DNA from 2 places in the Cobetia sp. SIMBA_158 genome. Region 2 is predicted to be linked to the other one. Evidence: predicted binding sites of a transcription regulator. Region 2 holds the regulator's gene; the other holds the start of a gene.

Region 1 (6,447 bases), on a different contig from region 2:
GGGCAGGTTTCCTTGCTGGAACCCGGCTCGGCACCATCGCCATCGCAGTGGCCACAGGCGGCCAGACGCGGCACGCGGATATCGACCGTGGTACCGGCAACCGCCGATTCCAGATCGAGATCCAGGTTGTAACGCAGGTCGCTGCCGCGCTGCGGAGCGTTCGGATTGCGACGACCACCGCCGCCACCGAAGATGTCACCGAAGACATCGCCGAACACATCGCCGAAGCCGCCGGCACCACCACCGCCAAAGCCGCCGCCACCGAAGCCACCGCCGCCCTGACCATCGACACCGGCATGACCGAACTGGTCATAGGCGGCGCGCTTGTCAGCATCGGACAGCACTTCGTAGGCTTCAGAGACTTCACGGAACTTCTCGGCCGAAGTTTCATCATCCGGGTTGCGGTCCGGGTGATGCTTCTGGGCCAGGCGTCGGTACGCCTTCTTGATGTCCTTGGTGTCGGCGCCACGCTCGACACCAAGCACTTCGTAATAATCACGCTTGGACATGGATCAGGTCCGCCTGGATTGCTGGCAGCCTGAGGCTGCCGGTCTGTTCTGGAATGCCGGTTGTCACCGGTGGCTCGCGGCTAGCGCAAGGCGCCACCGATGCAAACGACAACGCGGGACACCTTCACAAGGCTCCCGCGCTGTCATCAGACGTCGTTCAAGAAATCCCTCAGGACTTCTTGTCGTCGTTGACTTCCTCGTACTCGGCGTCAACCACGTCGTCGTCCTGCTTCTTGCCAGCCTGACCTTCGGCAGCCTGCTCACCCTGGGCACCCTGCTCGGCGTAGAGCTTCTGCGCCAAGTTGCCGGACGCTTCGGTCAGTGCATCCAGCTTGGCCTGGATCGCATCCTTGTCGTCGCCTTTCAGGGCTTCTTCCAGCTCGGAGATCGCCGTCTCGATGGCTTCCTTCTCGCTGGCTTCGGCCTTGTCACCGGCTTCGGTCAGGGTCTTCTTGGTCGCGTGAATCATGCCGTCGGCCTGATTGCGCAGCTGGACCATTTCCTCGAACTTCTTGTCTTCGTCGGCGTTGGCTTCCGCGTCACGCACCATCTGTTCGATCTCGTCGTCGGACAGGCCGCCGGAAGACTTGATGACGATGGACTGTTCCTTGCCGGTCGCCTTGTCCTTGGCGGACACGTTCAGGATACCGTTGGCATCCAGGTCGAAGGCGACTTCGATCTGCGGCACACCGCGCGGTGCCGGCGGAATGTCGGCCAGGTCGAAGCGACCCAGAGACTTGTTCTGCGCGGCCTGCTTGCGCTCACCCTGCAGGACGTGGATGGTCACCGCGCCCTGGTTGTCGTCAGCGGTGGAGAACACCTGGGACTTCTTGGTCGGGATGGTGGTGTTCTTCTCGATCAGCGGCGTCAGCACGCCACCCATGGTCTCGATACCGAGGGTCAGCGGCGTCACGTCCAGCAGCAGCACGTCCTTGACGTCGCCGCCCAGCACGCCGCCCTGGATACCGGCGCCGACGGCGACCGCTTCATCCGGGTTGACGTCCTTGCGGGCTTCCTTGCCGAAGAACTCGGCCACCTTGGACTGCACCAGCGGCATGCGAGTCTGACCACCGACCAGGATGACGTCGTCGATCTCGGAGGCGGACAGGCCAGCGTCGGACAGCGCGGTCTGGCACGGCTTCAGGGAGCGTGCGACCAGGTCGTCGACCAGAGACTCGAGCTTGGAACGGGTCACCTTGACGTTCAGGTGCTTCGGACCGGTGTTGTCAGCCGTGATGTACGGCAGGTTCACGTCGGTCTGCTGAGCGCTGGACAGCTCGATCTTGGCCTTCTCGGCGGCTTCCTTCAGACGCTGCATGGCGAGGTTGTCGCCGGACAGATCGATACCGCTGTCCGCCTTGAACTGGTCAACCAGGTAGTTGATCAGGTGCATGTCGAAATCTTCACCACCCAGGAAGGTGTCGCCGTTGGTGGCGAGCACTTCGAACTGGGTCTCACCGTCGACGTCGGCGACTTCGATGATGGAGATATCGAAGGTACCGCCGCCCAGGTCGTAGACCGCGATGGTCTTGTCACCACGGGACTTGTCCATGCCGTAGGCGAGGGCTGCGGCAGTCGGCTCGTTGATGATGCGCTTGACGTCGAGACCCGCGATGCGGCCGGCGTCCTTGGTCGCCTGACGCTGGGAATCGTTGAAGTAGGCCGGCACGGTGATGACGGCTTCGGTGACTTCTTCACCGAGGTAGTCTTCCGCGGTCTTCTTCATCTTCTTGAGGATTTCCGCACTGATCTGCGGCGGTGCCATCTTCTTGTCTTTCACCTGCACCCAGGCGTCGCCGTTGTCGGCTTCGACAATCTTGTACGGCACCATCTTGATGTCTTTCTGAACCACATCATCCTTGAACTTGCGACCGATCAGGCGCTTGACCGCGAAGAGAGTGTTCTCCGGGTTGGTCACTGCCTGACGCTTGGCCGACTGGCCGACCAGAATCTCGTTGTCGTCGGTGTAAGCGATGATGGACGGTGTGGTGCGACCGCCTTCAGCGTTTTCGATGACCTTGGTTTTCTCGCCGTCGAGCACTGCCACACAGGAGTTGGTAGTACCCAAGTCAATACCGATGATGCGTCCCATAATCGTATACCTCGAATCTGTTGCTAGCCTGAAAGATAAGTCTGGATGTCGGCACCTTGTGTCGGTGCCTGAACTTGTTTCTCTAGATGGGGTCGCGTGTCAGGGTTTCAAGACCCGGCCGGGCAAATTTTCCCGGGCCGGATCGCCCTGAGCCCCCACAGGGCGCGATCCAACGCCTATCGGGCGTCGGGAGCGCGCAGGCCTCAGGAGGCCTTGCTGACTGCCACCATCGCCGGACGCACCAGGCGGCCATTGAGGGTGTAACCCTTCTGCATCACGTCGATGACGCTGTTCGGCTCCGCGTCCGGGGACGGCACCATGGCGACAGCCTGATGGTATTCCGGATCGAAGGGCTCGCCATGCGGATCCAGCTGCTCGACGCCTGACTTGTTCAGGGCATCCAGCTGCATTTTCAAGGTCATCTCGATGCCTTCGACGTGGGTCTTGGCCGCTTCGTCACCCGACATGGATTCCAGTGCCTTCTCGAGGGAATCCACCACCGGCAGCATTTCCTTGACGAACTTCTCCAGCGCGAACTTGCGCGCCTTCTCGGCGTCCTGCTCGGCACGACGGCGCGCGTTCTGCGCATCGGCAGCCGCACGCAGCGCCTGGTCCTTGGCTTCCTTGACGGCCTGCTCAAGCTCTTCGACCTGGGCGGCCAGCATCTCGGCTTCCGGGTTGTCCACCAGAGAGCCTTCGGCGCCGGTATCGTCGGCATCCAGTACGTTGTCGATCACTTCACCTTCCGGCGTTTCCGGCTGCGGCTCGGCATCGCGAGCGGCACGCTGAAGCTCTTCATCCATCGGGGTCTGCGGGTCCTGAGCCATGCTGATCTCCTGCGGGCCGGCGTCTATGCGCCATTGCCCTGATTCGTGGCCTGCTGAGCTTGTCGCGAAGCATCACGCGCACTGGCTGACAGACAGGCCATGAGTTGCCTTGAGAGGCAGCAAGGCCAGGCCATTGCTGCCGACTGAAAGTGTCAGTGCCTCTATATGGGGACAGCACATCGCTTCTCAAGCCTTGCCGCGGGCTTTTCTCCCCACTGAGTCCGGCATGGATTGAAGGCCACCCGAACGTGCTGTATAAAAAGCCATGTTCACTGTATAAACATACTGTATGGCGACACCGTAGCCCGCCCATCGAGTCCGGGTCCGCTGATGTTCCCCCAGCACGGCGTACGTCAAAGCCCCCTCGGAGGTAGTCATGCTGCTGCAACTCGCCATCCAAGATTTTGCCATCGTCGAAACGCTGGAACTCGATTTCCGCCGCGGCATGACCGCCATCACCGGCGAGACCGGTGCCGGCAAGTCCATCCTGCTCGGCGCCCTCGGCCTGTGTCTGGGCGAGCGCGCCGATGCCGGCAGCGTGCGGCATGGCGCCGACCGCGCCGACCTCATCGCGCGTTTCGATATCAGTGAGCTTGGCGATGCCCGTCAGTGGCTGGATGAGCGCGAACTGGGCAGCGACGACTGCCTGCTGCGTCGCGTCATCACCGCCAGCGGCCGCTCCAAGGCCTGGATCAACGGCACGCCCTGCACCATCGCCGACCTGCGCGAGCTGGGCGAGCACCTGATCGACATCCACTCCCAGCACGCCCATCACTCCCTGCTCAAGGAAGAGACGCATCTGCGTCAGCTCGACGAATATGCGGGCCTGGAGACTCAGGCTGCCCAGTTGCGCGAGGACTTCCGTCACTGGCAGGAGGCGCATCGTCGCCTCAAGCGCATGAGCAATGATGGCGATGAGGTACGTGCGCGTCGCCAGCTGTTGCGCTATCAGGTCGAGGAGCTCGATGAACTGGCGCTGTGCGAAGGGGAGCTGGAAGCCCTGGAACAGGAGCAGGAAACGCTGGCCAATGCCGAGCAGATTCTGGCCGAGGCGCAGTCCGCCGCCGAGTGCTGTGATCACGACGAAGAAGGTGCGTTGCCACGCCTCAACCAGGCCCTGGCGCGCCTGGCGCATCTGCCGGGCAACGAACATGGCTCACTGGCCAGTGCGCTGGGTATGCTCGAGGAAGCGCGCATCCAGATAGAAGAAGCGGCGCGTGAACTGCATCGCTTCGTGGAAGTCACCGAACTCGATCCCGAGCGTCTGGCCTTCGTCGATGAGCGCCTGAGCCGCATTCACCAGATCGCACGCAAGCATCATGTGATGCCGGACGAGCTGCATGGCCTTCATCAGCGCCTGAGCGAAGAACTCGACGGCCTGGGTGGCGATGAGGAGGCCATCGAAGCCTTGCGGGAAGAAGTGGCTCAGCGTCGCGAGGCCTGGAAGGGGCTGGCGAGTGAGGTAAGCGCCAAACGCGCCACTGCCGCCCCGCAACTGGCCAGCGACATCCAAGACCAGCTGGCCTTCCTCGGCATGGGCAAGACCACCTTCGAGGTCGCCATCGAGGCGCGGGAGCGCCCGCAGCCCGAGGGCATGGAACGCATCCACTTCCGCATCAGCGCCAACCCGGGGCAGCCGCCACGTGCGCTGGCCAAGGTCGCCTCCGGCGGCGAGCTCTCGCGTGTGTCACTGGCGATCCAGGTCGTGGCCGCCAGTCGCTCGACCATCCCCAGCCTGGTCTTCGATGAAGTCGATGTCGGCATCTCCGGCGCTACCGCCGAGATCGTCGGCCAGCTGCTGCGTCGCCTGGGCGACAAGGGCCAGGTGCTGACCGTCACTCACCTGCCGCAGGTCGCCGCACAGGCGCATCAGCACCTGCATATAGAGAAGCAGGCCGAGAAGGACACGACCCGCACCCATATGGCGCTGCTGGATGAAAGCGGCCGTGTGCGCGAGCTGGCACGCATGCTGGGCGGCATTCATCTCTCCGAGCAGACCCTCGCCCACGCCCGCGAGATGCTCGGCGCTGCCGACAGCCGCCACTGAGCACTGTCGTCAAAGTCGCCGTCGCCGTCGCCGTCGCCGTTCATGCACTGCCAGCGACGTCCATTCGTCCAATGATGCTCCTCAACAAGACGAACGCCAGAGTCATGGATTGAGGAAACATGAACGCCAGATACACGAACGGCCGCCCCTGAGGGCGGCCGTTCGTGTATCTGGCCGGAGAAGGCTCTCCGGCCACGTCATCCCTGACGCAACCCGCGTCAGCTATCGCTCTTGTCACCCTTGGGGCGCACGTAGAGCACTAGCGCATGCTCGACCAGCTCATAGCCGTGCTCCTCGACGATCTCGCGCTGACGGCGCTCGATCTCGGGATCACAGAACTCTATGATCTCGCCGCTGTCCAGACATACCATGTGGTCATGGTGTTCTTCCTGGGACAGTTCGAAGACGGCGTGACCGCCATCGAAGTTGTGACGCATCACCAGTCCCGCTGTTTCAAACTGGGTGAGCACACGATAAACCGTCGCCAGACCGACATCTTCGCCAGCCTCAAGCAACGCCTTGTACACGTCCTCGGCACTCAGGTGTCGATCCGTCGATTTCTCGAGGATCTGCAGGATCTTGACTCGCGGTAGGGTTACCTTGAGTCCCGCCTTGCGCAGTTCATGGTTCTGATCGGCCATGCTGGGGTACTCTTCGCAGTCGCTTGATGTATCAGGTATGATCGGCCAAGGCAAAACGATAGGGAATCTTCAGGGCAAATGCAAAACTTGATCAAAACAGTCGCCTTTTGCAGCGCCCTGTCGCTGCTCACCGGGTGCAGCTACTTCAGCGTCTACAAGCGCGACCTTCCTCAGGGCAACCTGATCAAGCCGGAAATGGTCGAGCAATTGAAGCCGGGCATGAGCCGCGAACAGGTCATCTACGTGATGGGCTCACCGCTGCTGACCGCCCCCTTCAGTGAGGATAGCTGGGACTACGTCTATCGCCTCAAGAAAGCGGATGGCGAAATCA
Region 2 (6,447 bases):
AGCCCGCCACATCGATATCCAGTACCGGCGCAAAGGTGATATCACAGCCGATGGCTGCCATTTCCATGCCCAGCAGCCAGCCGGCATCGCGTGCCAGACCCAGGCCTGCGGCCTGGGCGTCTTCGCCGCAGCCATCACAGTCACGCCCGAGACAGCACTGCGCCAGGCTGCGCATCGATGGCAGGCGTGTCACACCCTCGCGCAGACGCTGGACGCGCCCGCCTTCCTGATCGATGGCGATCAGCAGGTGGGGATTGACGCTGCGAATCTCGCGGCTCAGCTCCAGCACCTGCTCGGGAGAAGCGCAGTTGCGCGCAAACAGGATGACGCCCCCGACGGCAGGGCGTGCCAGCAGTTCACGTTCGTCGCGGGCGAGGGTCAGCCCCGCAACATCGACCATTACGGAGCCCAGTGGCTGTGTCATGTCATCCTTCCTGTCCATGGCCTGCGGCAGTGATGTCCCGTGAAGAGAGGAATCACGACCGCCAGGACTTCATGTCTTTTACGGGGCTCGGCAGCCTGGAAGAAACGTGATGAATCAGGCTGCCAGCGCGAGGAAAGGCGCAATTCTAGCCGACTGAACCCCTATCGAACAGTCGCGGCCAGCTGCGCCCTGGCAAGGGGCTGTCACGCAGATTCCGGTGACAGCTCATGGAGGGTATCAGACTCGGACACCAGCGCCTTCAGGCATGCAGCAGCACCGGAGTGCCGGACACAGCCTCGGCAAAGAGTCGCAGCAGGTCGTCATCACGCAAGCGAATGCAGCCGTGGGACGCCGCTACCCCCATGGGCTCCGTGCTGGGCGTGCCATGAAAATAGATGTAGCGGCGCAGGCTATCGACCCGCTCGCCGCGGGCATTGCGACCACGATTGACGCCGGGCTCGCGGCCGCTGAGCCACAGAATGCGCGTCAGGATCCAATCACGCTCAGGATGCTCCGCGGCAAGCTCGGGCGTGAACACCTCGCCCGTGAAGCGCCGTCCGCGATAGACGGCGCCACGCGGATTGCCCGCCCCGATGGCGGCACGAATCACATGCCAGCCGGTTGGCGTGCAACCGCTGCCGTCGAGCTCGCCGATACCGTTGAGGCCGCTGGAGATCGCGCAGGCATGCACCAGCGCATCAGGGCTGGCCGCGGGGGGCGGCGCATCACGACTGCCACTCGGCGCATCACTACGTATCTCAAGGCTCTGCCGCGAGAGATCCACCGCTACCCAGCAGGCCATCAGCTGGCCGCCTGGGTGACCGCCTCACCATCTCCGAGCGAGGCCGGCAGCGGCGCTGCCATCGCCGCGACCACCACCGGCCGCATGTGCTGGATCAGCTCGCGCACCGTGGTGTGATGGCCGTACTCGGCCTCCTCGATATCACGCAGCGCATCCAGGCCCGAGAAGGTGAAGATCACGCTGCCGAGCATGAAGTGCAGGCGCCAGAAGCGCTCGTTGTCCGGCAGATCAGGCGTCGCCAGCTTCAGAAGCTCGGCGAAGCGGCTGAAGACCGTGCCGTAATGCTCGCGAATATAGCGCCGCATGTGGCCCTGACCCTGGGTATAGGCAAGCCCGAGCAGGCGCATGAAGGTACGCAGGCTGTTGCGCTCGGCCGGCACCTCCAGCACGGTACGCGCCATCACCTCCAGCAGGACCTCCAGCGGCACCTGGCGCCCGGCGTATTGCTGCTCGACGCTGTCGAGTGCCGCGTGGAAACGCTCACTGAACGGATCGAGATAGCGCGCAAAGACCGCCTGGATCAGCGATTTCTTGGAGCCGAAGTGGTAGTTCACCGCCGCCAGATTGACCTTGGCCTTGCTGGTGATGTTGCGCAGTGAGGTCTCGGCGAAGCCGCGCTCGGCGAACAGCACCTCGGCAGTATCGAGGATGCGGGTAACGGTATCGGTCTGGGCCATGGGCGGAACCCTTGTCAGGTAGAAAAGGACTGGAGTCGTAGGTCACGGCGCAAGCCCCGCGCGGCGACTCTCTCATGAGGTGGTGCAGGTTCACCGCAAGGCGCGTTCGATCATGGTACCCGTGAGCACTACCATCGGCGAACATTCGTTTGAAACACTTTGATTCTAGCGCGCCATGCCATGACTGACAATTCTCTCGCGTTTCAAACGCCAGAGGTTTAGCCAAGCCTGATATTCCCTCAGCGCTGACCATCCCGATTCAAGGACTCGTCATGCTCGGAAACTGACCACCCCGCCAGAGCCAGGCCGGGTTCATCTCCAGACATTCACCTCCAGACATTCACCTCCAGACATTCCCTTAAAGAAAGAATGTCTCGGATATCGACAGGAAAAGTCGCCAGACAGCGATATCCCGGCGACTACCTGCCCTTTGAGGCCACCACGCAAGCCACAATGCCTTGCATGACCGCCATGACTGGATACAATGACAGTTGTATGGATGCACACCCCGTGCCGTCAGCTCAAGATGCCGCCCAGGCCAAAGGCAATGCCATGACCCAGCCGCTTACTCCGCGCCAGCAGGATGTCTTCGACTTCATCATCAAGACCATCAAGTCCTCTGGCTACCCGCCGACGCGGGCCGAAATCGCCCAGGCGCTGGGCTTCCGCTCGCCGAATGCCGCCGAGGAGCATCTGCGTGCCCTCAAGCGCAAGGGCGCCATCGAGATGGTGCCGGGCACCTCACGTGGCATTCGCGTGCCGTCGCTGGCTGACGTCGACGACAGCGCCAACGATGGTCTGCCGGTGATCGGGGAAGTGGCCGCCGGCAGTCCGATTCTTGCCAGCGAGCATATCGACCGTCACTGCCCGCTACCGAGCGACTACTTCTCGCCGGCTGCCGACTACCTGCTGCGTGTGCGCGGCGTGTCGATGAAGGACGTGGGGATTCTGGAAGGTGACCTGCTGGCCGTGCACCGCACCACCAGCGTGCGTGACGGCCAGATCGTGGTGGCACGTCTGGGGGATGAGGTCACCGTCAAGCGCTTCCGCCGTGACGGGCATTACGTGTGGCTGGAAGCCGAGAACGAGGACTTCTCGCCGATCAAGGTCGACCTGCGCACGGACAGCCTGGAGATCGAGGGTCTCGGGGTGGGCGTCATCCGCGATGGTGGCCTGCACTGAGGCCTTGACCAGCAGCGCTTTGAGCAACGAGCTTTGCCCAGCAGTACCTTTCTCGCAGAGCTCTGAGCAACAGAAAAGCCGCACGCATTGCACAAAAAAACCCGCCTCGAGGCGGGTTTTTTTGTGCGCGAAGCGCGAGCGATGGATCAGTGCACGATGCCTTCTGACTGCTCGTCCTCGTCTTCTTCGCCATCCCAAAGGCGAGTCCGGGTGATGGCGTGGTCGATCATCTCACGCGCGACCTCGAAACGATTGTCACGCAGCAGATCAGCGGCCTCGTCCGAAATGCGAATGCTGAGCAGCGGCTCACCTTCGCTTTCCGCGGCGCGCAGAATCACTTCACCATCTTCCATTTGCACAATTTCAAGTACGGCGGGATCGGACACGTCATTCCTCCTGCACGGCATCTCGCGAGATACCGGCGTCGTTGTAATCGTCAGCGCGACGGCTGGCAAGCCCGGCACCGCGTTGCCATCAGCGACGCAGAAAAAAGTACGACCACAGCCAGAGCCATGGTCGTACCGGAGAATGCAGGGCTTGCCACAATGCGATCAGTCTAGCACCCGTGAAGGCGAAACGTCACCCGATTGCCATGCGCCAGTCATCACCAGCGTGCAGCACCAGATCAACGCCTTGACCTACCACTCGACACTCGACTCACGCAGCTGCGGCAGCAGCGCCTTGAATGCCGTGATGGCGGCGCTGAGACGCTCGGCCAGCGAGGCGCTCGAGGCTGCCGCGATGATCAGACCATCACCACGCGAACGCGATTCCTCGCGGCGCGCGACGCCGCCCTCTTCATGCAGGCGGGTCACATCCGCGACCAGCTCAGACAACCAGCTGTCGGGGCGCTCCAGCAGGCTGCGCAGCTGCTCGACCTCGGCGATGGGCGTCGGCGGCGACGCCAGGCGCTCGCGCCAGCTACCCTCTGGCCAGCGCGCCGTCACGGCACACTCTTCCAACAATGACGCCAGCGCCAACTCCAGCAGGGCGAGCGCGCCCTCTTCACCGGCCATGCGACGCGCCACGGCATGCTCATCGTCGCCAGAGGCTGCTGACTGGGCCAGCAGCAACTCGGACTGATACAGCAGCTGATTGGTACGGGCACGCTGGCTCATCAGCTCTTGGCTCCCTTGCGCTTGTCCTCGACGACCCAGCGGCCGTTGTCGTAGGTCGCCTTCCAACCGGTCGCCTTGCCTTCCTCATCGGTCATGACGTATTGAGCCTTGACCTTGCGCGAGAAGCGAATCTGCGCCGGACGTCCGTCCGGATCCTGATCCGGGGCTTCGAGAATGAAGTGATACTTCTCCGGCAGCTCGTCGGCATGCGCCTTGAGCTCCTTGACCAGCGGCGGACGCGTCTCGCGATTCTTGGGGAACTGACTGGCCGCCAGGAACAGGCCACTGGCGCCATCGCGCAGCACGTAGTGGTCCTCGACCTTGACGCAGGCAAGCTCCGGCATCGGAATCGGGTCCATCTTCGGCGGCGCCACTTCACCGGACTTGAGCAGCTTGCGGGTGTTCTTGCAATTCTCGTTGGTGCAGCCGAAGTACTTGCCGAAACGCCCGGTCTTGAGCTGCATGTCGGAGCCGCACTTGTCGCACTCGATCACCGGGCCATCGTAGCCCTTGATGCGGAACTGACCTTCCTCGACCTCGTGACCGACACAGTCCGGGCTATTGCCGCAGACGTGCAGCTTGCGCTGCTCGTCGATCAGGTAGCTGTCCATCGCGGTGGCGCAGATCGGGCAGCGACGCTTGGCGCGCAGCGCATCCGTCTCGGCATCTTCACCGGCATCGGCCGCCACGGCTTCATCGCCCGGCAGCAGATCGATGGTGGTCTTGCAGCGCTCCTTGGGCGGCAGGTTGTAGCCGGAACAGCCCAGGAAGACTCCGGTCGAGGCGGTACGAATCTGCATCTCACGCCCACAGGTCGGGCAGGCGATGTCCGTCGGCACCGGCTGGTTGGGACGCATGCCCTCTTCGGACTGGGCGTGGTCCAGCTCGGCCTTGAACTCGGCGTAGAAGGTGTCCAGCAGCTCGCGCCAGTTGCGCCCGCCGTTGGCCACCTCATCGAGATAGTCTTCCATGCGCGCCGTGAAGCCGAAATCCATCAGGTCCTTGAAGGACTCGCTGAGGCGATCGGTGACGATATCGCCCAGTTTCTCGGCATAGAAGCGACGGTTTTCCAGCGCCACGTAGCCACGGTCCTGGATGGTGGAGATGATGGCGGCATAGGTGGACGGACGACCGATACCGCGCTTTTCCAGCTCCTTGACCAGGCTGGCCTCGGTGTAACGCGCCGTGGGCTTGGTGAAGTGCTGCAGCGGCTGCAGCTCGACCAGGTCCAGCTTCTCGCCGATGGCGAGGTCCGGCAGCGACTGGTCCTCTTCCTTCTTGCCCATCGGCTTCATGACACGCGTGTAACCGTCGAACTTGAGCACACGGCCCTTGGCACGCAGCTCGTAGCCATCCACTTCAATGGTCAGCGTGGAGGACAGGTATTCGGCCGGCAGCATCTGACAGGCCACGAACTGACGCCAGATCAGCTCATACAGGCGCTCGGCGTCACGCTCCATGCCGGCGAGATCGGTGGCGCGGCGCGACACTTCGGAAGGACGAATCGCTTCGTGCGCTTCCTGGGCGCCTTCCTTGCTGGAGTAGACGTTGGCCGCTTCCGGCAGGTAGTTGCTGCCGTATTCTTCACTGATGAAGTCGCGCGCCGTGGCCACCGCGTCCGCCGACAGATTGGTCGAGTCGGTACGCATGTAGGTGATGTAACCCGCCTCGTAGAGACGCTGGGCCATCATCATGGTCTTCTTGACCGAGAAGCCGAGACGACCACTGGCCGCCTGCTGCAGGGTCGAGGTGATGAACGGTGCGTTCGGCTTGGAGCGCGTCGGCTTGTCTTCACGATTGGTGATCGCGAGCTTGGCCGTGCGCAGCGCCGCGATGCGGTCCATCGTCTCCTTCTCGCTGGTCGGACGGAAGGCCTTGCCATCCTGACGCGCCAGCTCGAAACGGATCGCTTCACCACTGGCGGCGGCCAGCTCAGCGTGGACATCCCAGAACTCTTCGGGGATGAAGGCGCGGATCTCGCGCTCGCGCTCGACGATCAGACGCACGGCAACCGACTGCACACGACCGGCGGACAGGCCACGAGCGACCTTGGCCCACAGCAGCGGCGAGACCATGAAGCCGACGACGCGATCCAGATAGCGGCGTGCCTGCTGGGCATGCACGCGGTCCATCTTCAGTTCGCCCGGCTCATCGAAGGCCGCCGTGATCGCCTTCTTGGTGATCTCGTTGAACACCACGCGCTTGTAACGCGAATCGTCGCCACCGATGGTCTCGCGCAGGTGC

What was found. The regulator LexA, encoded in region 2, represses DNA repair genes until DNA is damaged. The targets are predictions, from matches to a motif close to TACTGTNTANNTANACAGTA.
Region 1: recN (DNA repair protein RecN) is a predicted target of LexA. The motif match lies at 3,699-3,718, and genes of this name have one in related genera.

What each region holds. Positions count from the first base shown of each region.
Region 1 covers NZ_JAWJYL010000005.1:50,697-57,143, forward strand. The annotation lists gene dnaJ (molecular chaperone DnaJ) at 1-509, opposite strand, end outside; gene dnaK (molecular chaperone DnaK) at 679-2,601, opposite strand; gene grpE (nucleotide exchange factor GrpE) at 2,805-3,428, opposite strand; gene recN (DNA repair protein RecN) at 3,805-5,475, shown strand; gene fur (ferric iron uptake transcriptional regulator) at 5,694-6,116, opposite strand; gene R2R70_RS09585 (outer membrane protein assembly factor BamE) at 6,195-6,447, shown strand, end outside.
Region 2 covers NZ_JAWJYL010000001.1:237,287-243,733, reverse strand. The annotation lists gene nagZ (beta-N-acetylhexosaminidase) at 1-424, opposite strand, end outside; gene R2R70_RS01065 (L,D-transpeptidase) at 684-1,226, opposite strand; gene R2R70_RS01060 (TetR/AcrR family transcriptional regulator) at 1,226-1,903, opposite strand; gene lexA (transcriptional repressor LexA) at 2,456-3,085, shown strand; gene R2R70_RS01050 (hypothetical protein) at 3,232-3,471, opposite strand; gene R2R70_RS01045 (DUF6586 family protein) at 3,724-4,203, opposite strand; gene topA (type I DNA topoisomerase) at 4,203-6,447, opposite strand, start outside.